DNA from 2 places in the Streptomyces sp. NBC_00440 genome. Region 2 is predicted to be linked to the other one. Evidence: riboswitches for the same ligand, from Rfam matches in the RefSeq annotation. Region 2 holds a riboswitch; the other holds the start of a gene.
What was found. A riboswitch is a leader RNA that binds a small molecule or an ion and turns the genes downstream of it on or off. The one in region 2 is predicted to bind cyclic di-AMP.
Positions count from the first base shown of each region.

Region 1 (4,500 bases), 3.2 Mb from region 2:
CTTCCACGCGCGGATCGCGCAGGAGGGCACCGGGGAAGAAGGGGACGAGCCCTTCTCGATCGACGACGTCGCGGGCGGCCTGGTCGAGAAGCTGATCCACCGCCACCCGCATGTGTTCGGCGACGAGACGGCGGAGACCGCCGATGACGTCCACGCCCACTGGAACCGCACCAAGGCGATCGAGAAGCAGCGGGAGTCGGTGACGGACGGCGTCCCGGTCGGTCAGCCGGCCCTCGCACTCGCGGCGAAACTGACCTCGCGGGTGCGCGGCTCGGAGCTCGACGTACCGCTGCCGGCAGGGGAGGGCGTCGGCTACCAGTTGCTCGCCCTGGCCGCGAGCGCGGAGGCGGCGGGCACGGACCCGGAGGCCGCGCTGCGCGCCGCGGCGCGGGCGTACCGGGACGCGATCCGGGCCGCGGAGAAGGCACAGCGCGGTACGGCTCCCGTCGAGGAGTGACCGACCGGGGCGCGGAGAGGGCGCAGGGCGGTACGGCTACCGTCGAGGAGTGACCGACAACAGCACCGCAGGCCCGGCCCCCACCCTTTTCACCTGGGAGTTCGCGACCGACCCGTACCCCGCGTACGCCTGGCTCCGCGAGAACGCGCCCGTCCACAGGACCGCGCTCCCGAGCGGGGTGGAGGCCTGGCTCGTGACGCGGTACGCGGACGCGCGGACGGCGCTCGCCGAGCCCCGGCTGTCGAAGAACCCCGCGCACCACGCGGAGTCCCCGCACGCCAAGGGCAAGACCGGCATTCCGGGGGAGCGCAAGGCGGAGCTGATGACGCATCTGCTGAACATCGACCCGCCGGACCACACCCGGCTGCGGCGTCTGGTCTCCAAGGCGTTCACCCCGCGCACCGTCGCGCTCTTCGCACCGCGCGTACAGGAGCTGACGGACCAGCTGATCGACGCCTTCGTGGCGAAGAGCGGAGAGCAGGGCACGGCCGACCTCATCCATGACTTCGCCTTTCCGCTCCCCATCTACGCCATCTGCGATCTGCTCGGCGTCCCCCGCGAGGACCAGGACGACTTCCGCGACTGGGCGGGCATGATGATCCGTCACGGCGGCGGACCGCGCGGCGGGGTCGCACGGTCGGTCAAGAAGATGCGGAACTACCTCGCCGAACTCATCCACCGCAAGCGGGAGAGCCCCGGCGACGACCTCATCTCCGGGCTCATCAGGGCGAGCGACCACGGCGAGCACCTGACCGAGAACGAAGCCGCGGCGATGGCGTTCATCCTGCTCTTCGCCGGGTTCGAGACGACGGTCAACCTCATCGGCAACGGTATGTACGCGCTGCTCCGCAATCCGGACCAGCGCGAGCGCCTGGAGGCGTCACTGGCGGCGGGGGAGACCGACCTCCTCGCCACCGGTGTGGAGGAACTCCTGCGCTACGACGGGCCGGTGGAGCTGGCGACCTGGCGGTTCGCCACCGAGGCGCTGACCCTGGGCGGGCAGTCCATCGCGGAGGGCGATCCCGTACTGGTCGTCCTGGCCGCGGCCGACCGCGATCCCGAGCGCTTCACCGAGCCCGACACGCTCGACCTCTCACGCACCGACAACCAGCATCTGGGGTACGGGCACGGCATCCACTACTGCCTCGGCGCGCCGCTCGCCCGGCTGGAGGCGCAGACCGCGCTCGCCACCCTGCTGCGCCGCCTGCCGGACCTGCGACTTGCGGCGGAACCTGGCGATTTGCGCTGGCGCGGCGGGCTCATCATGCGGGGATTGCGCACGCTTCCGGTGGAGTTCGATATCCCGCCCAACTGACGGCCTGACCAGTACATGGCTGACAGGGCGTCAAGAATGTGACTTTCATGTGATCTCCGCTGCATCGACTTGTGACTGGTGTTCGAGTGCGGCTACGTTCACCCCTCGACTCATCCGTCACACGGAAGGCCACCGCATGCGCACCGGGAACGGTCGGCACCGCCGCCCCCGTCAGGCTCCAGCTCTTGTCGTAGCGGCAGGAGTTACGGGCTCGGCCATCGCCCTTCCGCTGCTGGCGTCGACCGGCGCCCACGCTGCCGACGCCACGACCTGGGACCGGGTGGCGCTGTGCGAGAGCGGCGGCATCTGGAGCACCGACCTCGGCAACGGGCACTACGGCGGCCTCCAGTTCTCGCAGGCGACCTGGGACAAGTACGGAGGCGGGCAGTACGCGGCCCGCCCCGACCTGGCCAGCCGCTCCCAGCAGATAGCCGTGGCCAAGAAGGTGTACGCGGCCGAGGGTGCGACTCCCTGGGCCAGTTGTGCGGCCATCGCCGGGCTGACGAAGGACGACGCGGACAGCGCCTCCGTGGACCCGGGCTCCCCGGACACCGCGAGCCCGAGCCCCGCGAAGCCGACCGATTCCGCGAAGCCGAGCGATTCGGCCAAGCCGACCGGTTCCGCCAAGGACCCGGCGGGCGGGGACACGGACGCGGACGGTTCGAAGCAGACACCGTCGAAGCACGCGCCGTCGAAGCAGGCGAGTCCGAGCCCGTCCGATTCCCCTTCGGGCGCCCCGTCCTCCTCATCGGCCCCGTCATCCCCCACATCTGACCCCTCATCGGACACATCAGACTCTTCCGGCGATTCAGGCTCTTCGGGCACTTCGGGCACTTCGGGCACTTCTGGCCCCAGCGCATCCGCCACGCCCGGCCCCTCGGACTCGGCGGCACCCGCCGGTCCTGCTTCCGGTGACGCCCCGGGGGGCGGCAAGCACCGGGGCGGCGAGGCCACCGGTGGCTCCGGAGCGAGCCATGACGAGACCGGGCGGCACGCTTCACGCGGCGGGGAGGTGTCCCGCGATGACGCCCGTACGGACGGCAGCTACACCGTCCGCGCGGGTGACAATCTGTGGTCCATCGCGGAGGCGCACGATCTGCCCGGCGGATGGCCCGCGCTCTACGCGGCGAACCATCGGACCGTCGGAGGCGATCCGGACTTCATCGTTCCTGGCCAGAGCCTTGATCTCGACCGAAATCAGGGGTAGTTCGGACCTGTATGTCCGCTTCTGTTCGAGTGAGACATGGCTCTCGTCGGCGCTGCTGAATGTCCGGACTGTCCGCCCGGCGTACGCCGCACCTCACCTGCGGAAACAGGTCACGCGGGGTCGTAAACCAGGGATTTGCTCCCCGATGTTCATCTTTGAATATCGGGGGGTCCTGTGATTACGGTCAGACCGCTCGCACCGCGGGCCTCTTCGATCGCCACGCCGAATCCTGCCATCGGTCGAAGGGAAACAGTGACGCTAAGAAGCGCCGCAGGCAGGAGCGGGGGACCCAGGTAAGCGCCGGGGCCGGCCGTCCGTTCAGAGTCAGAGAACGGCACGAACCGGGACCGGCTTGGGGTGAAGCTGTGCGCTAGGCCGCGCAGCCGGGCAACTCATTGGCCCGAACCCGACAGCTCACCTCGTAGGCGTCGGTGAGGAGATTCTTCATGCTGTTTTCCAGCAAGTCCAAGCACCGTCGCCCCTCGAAGGCCGTCCGCGTCGCCACTCTCGCCGGTGTTGCCGGTGCCGCTGTGGCCGTACCGCTGATCGGGGCGACCTCGGCCTCCGCCGCTTCGGTCTCGACCTGGGACGCCGTCGCGCAGTGCGAGTCCGGTGGCAACTGGTCCACCAACACGGGCAACGGCTACTACGGCGGCCTCCAGTTCAACAACTCCAGCTGGGCCGCCGCCGGCGGTACGCAGTACGCCCCGCGTGCCGACCTCGCCACCAAGGGCCAGCAGATCGCCACCGCCGAGAAGCTTCTCGCCATGCAGGGTCCGGGCGCCTGGTCCTGCGCCGGTGCCGGCGGCCTGACCAGCGGCGGTCCGAGCCCGGACGTCTCCACCGGTTCGAACAGCGGCTCCTCCTCGTCGAGCGCCGACCAGCAGAGCAGCCACAGCGACCAGCAGGCCGCTTCGCGCAGCGAGGCCCGCACCAGTGCGCCGGCCGCCCCGAAGCACGCCGCTCCCCGGCACGCCGCTCCCGCCAAGATCCAGAAGGGTGACGGCGAGTACAAGGTCAAGGCCGGCGACACCCTCTCCACGATCGCCAAGGCCGAGCACGTCTCCGGTGGCTGGAAGAAGGTCTTCGACCTGAACAAGGACGTCGTGAAGGACGCCAACCTGATCTACCCCGGTCAGCAGCTCCACCTGAGCTGATATCAGCTCTCCCCAGCACCCCCGGCCCGGCGCGACTCCCCCGTACGCGCCGGGCCGGGGGTCTCTCCGCCGGAGCCGCGTCCCGGTTCCGTCCGGCGGCCCGGCGGGGGCGGTGAGGTGGTCACGGTCTGGTAAATTTGGTGACTTTCACACCGTCATACGATCTTTTGGGCCCTTTTTCGTCCCAGGGTCCGGGCGCCCTGCAGGCCTATGGCTCCGAGCCGGTTAGGCTCGTGCCGCAAGGCCAAAGAGACCCTGCGCCCATAGCGTCACATCCCAGAAGGAGATGCTAGTGCCGTCCATCGACGTCGTCGTAGCCCGGGAAATCCTGGACTCCCGAGGCAACCCCACGGTCGAGGTCGAG
Region 1 is NZ_CP107921.1:3,117,493-3,121,992, reverse strand. Features, by position in the region: gene OHB13_RS13935 (nucleoside triphosphate pyrophosphohydrolase) at 1-457, shown strand, start outside; gene OHB13_RS13930 (cytochrome P450 family protein) at 507-1,772, shown strand; gene OHB13_RS13925 (LysM peptidoglycan-binding domain-containing protein) at 1,909-2,979, shown strand; cyclic di-AMP (ydaO/yuaA leader) riboswitch at 3,236-3,422, shown strand; gene OHB13_RS13920 (transglycosylase family protein) at 3,426-4,136, shown strand; gene eno (phosphopyruvate hydratase) at 4,423-4,500, shown strand, end outside.
Region 1: another riboswitch for cyclic di-AMP. It lies ahead of OHB13_RS13920 (transglycosylase family protein); the one in region 2 lies ahead of OHB13_RS28375 (M23 family metallopeptidase).

Region 2 (4,500 bases):
GAGGTTCGTGATCGACGCCTATTCACTGGCCCGCGAGGCGGCCGATCCGCAGGCCGCGGTGGACGAGATCTTCCGGATGATCGAGGCGGCCTGGGAGGTCACCTGACCTTCCCGCGCTTTCCGGACCGGGTGCCCGGCACCGGGCATCCGGGACCGGGACCGCACCGGGACATCAGAAAAGCAGAAAATAAAAAGACGGCACGGGGCTGAGCGGCGAATCCGACAGGACGGATACGGCAGGACGGATACGGCAGAGGGAAAAGCCGAAATCCCCCGCCCCTTTATCCCCTCCCCTGTATACGGCAGCACTGTTAATCAGTGATGCCCGCAATGTTTACAGCATGTTGCGAATCCCTCACGCGCCCCCGCTTCCGCAGCCGGTGCGCCGCCATGGCGCGTTCGGCGTGCACCGCGGTCAGAGCGCGGGCCCGCTCCGCGTCGCCGCGCGCCACCGCGTCCACGATCGAGCCGTGCTCCGCCCAGGACACGACAGGAAGGGCCGGCTGGTCGACCGCGTACATCCAGCTGATCTTCTGCCGCAGCTGACCGAGCAGCGTGGTCAGCGCCAAACTGCCCGACGCCTGCGCCAGCGTCTCGTGGAACCAGCCGCCGAGCGACCGCAGATCCTCGCCCTGGCCGCGCCCGGCCCGCTCCTGCCCCAGCCTGACCAGGCCGCGGAGCACCTTCAGATGGGCTTCGGTCCGCCACTGGGCGGCGCGCGCCGCCCCCATCGGCTCCAGCAGTATCCGTATCTCCAGCAGGTCGGCCGCCTCCCGCTCGGTCGGCTCGGCGACACAGGCGCCCGCGTGCCGGCGGGTGACCACGAACCCCTCGGACTCCAGGGTCCGCAGGGCTTCGCGGACCGGGACACGGGAGACGCCGTACCGGCGTGCGAGCACCTCCTCGGTCAGCCGGCCGCCCCGCTCGTACACCCCCGAGATGATGTCGTCCCGGATTGCCGTGCATACCGAATGTGCGGGAACGCGCATGACCGAACCTCCGCATCGACGCCCGCATATCGCGGTCTGTGCACACCTGTGCGGCGACTCTATGGCAGGGCATGTTAATTCCCGAAGGCCCCCGGTAAATCATGGATATCTTTTGGCCGGCCAAAAACCGGACGTACGAACACCCGGCGCGAGGAAGATATCCGTGCGAACCCCGGAACGCGTATGGCCCCGGCGCGACGAGCGCCGGGGCCATACGGGACAGCCGGGTTCAGACCTTGACGCCGTGCGAGCGCAGATACGCGACGGGATCGATGTCCGAGCCGTAGTCGGGGCCCGTGCGGGCCTCGAAGTGGAGGTGCGGGCCCGTGGCGTTGCCGGTGGCGCCGGAGAGTGCGATCTGCTGGTCCGATGTGACGGACTGGCCGACCGAGACGCCGATGGACGAGAGGTGGCCGTACTGCGTGTACGTGCCGTCGTGCATCCGGATGACGATGTTGTTGCCGTACGCGCCGCCCCAGCCGGCCTCCACGACCGTGCCCGCGCCGACGGCGTGGACCGGGGTGCCGCTCGCGGCGTGGAAGTCGATGCCGGTGTGGCTGCCGGACGACCAGAGGCTGCCGCCGGTCTTGTAGCCGGTGGAGACATACGAGTTGGCGACCGGGGCCACATAGGCGTTGAGGCGCTTGCGGGCAGCGGTCCGGGCCGCGCGCTGTTCGGCCGCCTTCTTGGCCTCGCGCTCGGCCTTCGCCTTCGCGGCTGCCGCCTCGGCCCTGGCCTTCGCCACGGCCTCGTGCTGCTGTGCGGTGGCCTGGGCGGCTATCTCGTCGGCCACGGTGTCACCGACAAGGATGGTCCGGTCGAGACGGACTTCCTGCGCCGTGGAGACCGTCGCGCTGTCGGCCATCGCCGGGGAGGCGAGGGTGCCGACGACACCGGCCGTGGCGAGGGTGGCGACTCCGGCGACGCCCGCGGTCCTGCGGGTCAGGCGCTTCGGGCCACGGTGCTTGCCGGTAGGGCGGCTGAACGCCATGAAGGGGCTGGTCCTTTCCTTCCCTCTCGCCTACCGGGTTAGCTGACGGGTTCGGAGCAGGAAGGTCTCCTACGGGCCCGCCCCTGTGGAGCGGCCCCGATTCACCCCAGGGACTGAGTGGGTCCCCGGCTCCCCGGGCTCGCGCCTGACGGGGACTCGGCGATCGCTGCCCGGCGCCGCGGTTGCGGCTTACGTCCGACGGACAGCGAGTGTGACGGTAAGTGGTCCGTCCTGGTTGCGCCAAACAGACAGCGGATTTTGTCGCACATCCCACAGACGCCCATCCCACAGACGCCAACCCGCAGGCGTACACAGCCACGCGTCCCGGAGGCCCGCACACCCCCGGCATGCAGTCGGGGCCCCGGTGGACGAACTGCCCACCGGGGCCCCGCAGATCCGGTCCGGCCGCCGGTGCCCCGGAGCGGCCGGGACTCAGCTCTCGACCACGGTCACTTCGCCGATGCCCAGCGCCCTGACCGGCTCCACGATCTGCGCGGCGTCCCCCACCAGGACCGTCACCAGCCGGTCGGCGGGGAAGGCGGAGACCACGGCGGCGGTCGCCTCGACCGTGCCGGTCGCGGCGAGGCGCGCGTACAGCTGTGCCTGGAAGTCGTCCGGCAGGTGCTGCTCGACCTGATCGGCGAGCGTGGCCGCGACCGCGGCGGCCGTCTCGTACTTCAGCGGGGCGACGCCCACCAGGTTCTGTACGGCGATGTCCCGCTCGGTGTCGGTCAGCCCGCCCGCGGCCAGCGTCCTGAGGACCTTCCAGAGGTCGTCGAGCGCGGGGCCCGTCGACTCGGTGTCCACCGAACCGCTGATGGCGAGCATGGCGGCGCCGGTGCCGTCGGGGGCGGAGCGGAGCACCTGGCTGAAGGCCCGCACGCCGTAGGTATAGCCCTTCTCCTCGCGCAGAACGCGGTCCAGACGGGAGGTGAGCGTGCCGCCCAGGCAGTACGTGCCGAGGATCTGGGCCGGCCAGACACGGTCGTGCCGGTCGGCGCCGATCCGGCCGATCAGCAGCTGGGTCTGGACCGCTCCCGGCCGGTCCACGACGATCACCCGGCCGGTGTCGTCCGCGGTGATCGGGGGCACCGGCCGGGGCGTGCCCGCGTTGCCCTTCCACTCGCCGAGGCTCTCGGCGAGCACCGCGTCCAGGTCGGTCCCCGCCAGGTCGCCGACGACCACGGCGGTGGCGGTCGCCGGCCGGACGTAGGCGTCGTAGAAGGCGCGGACGGCGGCCGCGTCGATGCGCGCCACCGTCTCCTCGGTGCCCTGGCGCGGACGCGACATGCGCGCGGTGGCCGGGAAGAGCTCCTTGGAGAGCTGCTTGGCCGCGCGGCGGGCCGGGTTGGCCAGCTCGTGCGGGATCTCGTCCAGCCGGTTGCCCACGATCCGCTCGACCTCGCTCGGGGCGAAGGCGGGCGCCCGCAGTGCGTCGGCGAGCAGACCGAGCGCCTTGGGCAGCCGGGAGACCGGCACTTCGAGGGAGACCCGGACGCCGGGGTGGTCGGCGTGCGCGTCGAGGGTGGCGCCGCAGCGCTCCAGCTCGGCGGCGAACTCCTCCGCGCTGTGCTTGTCGGTGCCCTCGGAGAGCGCCCTCGCCATGATCGTGGCGATGCCGTCGAGCCCCTCGGGCTCGGCGTCCAGCGGGGCGTCGAGGCTGATCTCGACCGCGACGACCTGCTGTCCGGGACGGTGGCAGCGCAGCACCGTCAGGCCGTTGGGCAGGGTGGAGCGCTCGGGGGCCGGGAAGGCCCAGGGCCTGGGCGCACCCGCCTGGGGCTGCGGGTGGAAGGCCATCATCACGGCCGCGGGGTCGGTCACTGGTCCGCCTCTGTGCTCTGGGTGGCTGCGGTGGCTGCGGTGGCCTCGTCGGACGCGCCGTCCGCACTGGTCTCTTCGGGCTCATCGGCGGTGGCGGGCTCGTACACCAGCACAGCCCGGTTGTCGGGGCGCAGCCGGGCCTTGGCGACCTGCTGCACCTCTTCGGCGGTGATGTCCAGCACCCGGCCCACAGCGGTCAGCGCCAGCTGCGGGTCGCCGAACAGCACGGCGTACCTGCACAGTTCGTCGGCACGGCCGGCGACCGTACCGAGCCGGTCGAGCCACTCGCGCTCCAGCTGGGCCTGCGCGCGCTCCATCTCCTCGGCCGTGGGGCCTTCGGCGGCGAAGCGGGCCAGCTCCTCGTCGACGGCCGCCTCGATCTGCGGGACCTCGACACCGCCCGACGTCTTGACGTCCAGCCAGCCGAGCGAGGGGGCGCCGGAGAGCCGCAGCATGCCGAAGCCCGCGGCGACCGCCGTACGGTCCCGGCGCACCAGCCTGTTGTGGAGCAGCGACGATTCGCCGCCGCCCAGGATGGTCAGCGCGATGTCCGCCGCGTCGCACGCGCGGGTGCCGTCCTCGGGGAGCCGGTAGGCGGCCATCAGGGCACGCGAGGGCACCTCCTCGTACAGCTCCTCGCGCACCTCACCGCCGAGGGTGTCGGGCAGCGAGCCGTCCCGCGGCGGCTGCTTGCCG
Region 2 is NZ_CP107921.1:6,315,297-6,319,796, reverse strand. Features, by position in the region: gene OHB13_RS28385 (TetR/AcrR family transcriptional regulator) at 1-106, shown strand, start outside; gene OHB13_RS28380 (GntR family transcriptional regulator) at 312-989, opposite strand; gene OHB13_RS28375 (M23 family metallopeptidase) at 1,219-1,980, opposite strand; cyclic di-AMP (ydaO/yuaA leader) riboswitch at 1,993-2,152, opposite strand; gene OHB13_RS28370 (M16 family metallopeptidase) at 2,413-3,780, opposite strand; gene OHB13_RS28365 (M16 family metallopeptidase) at 3,801-4,500, opposite strand, start outside.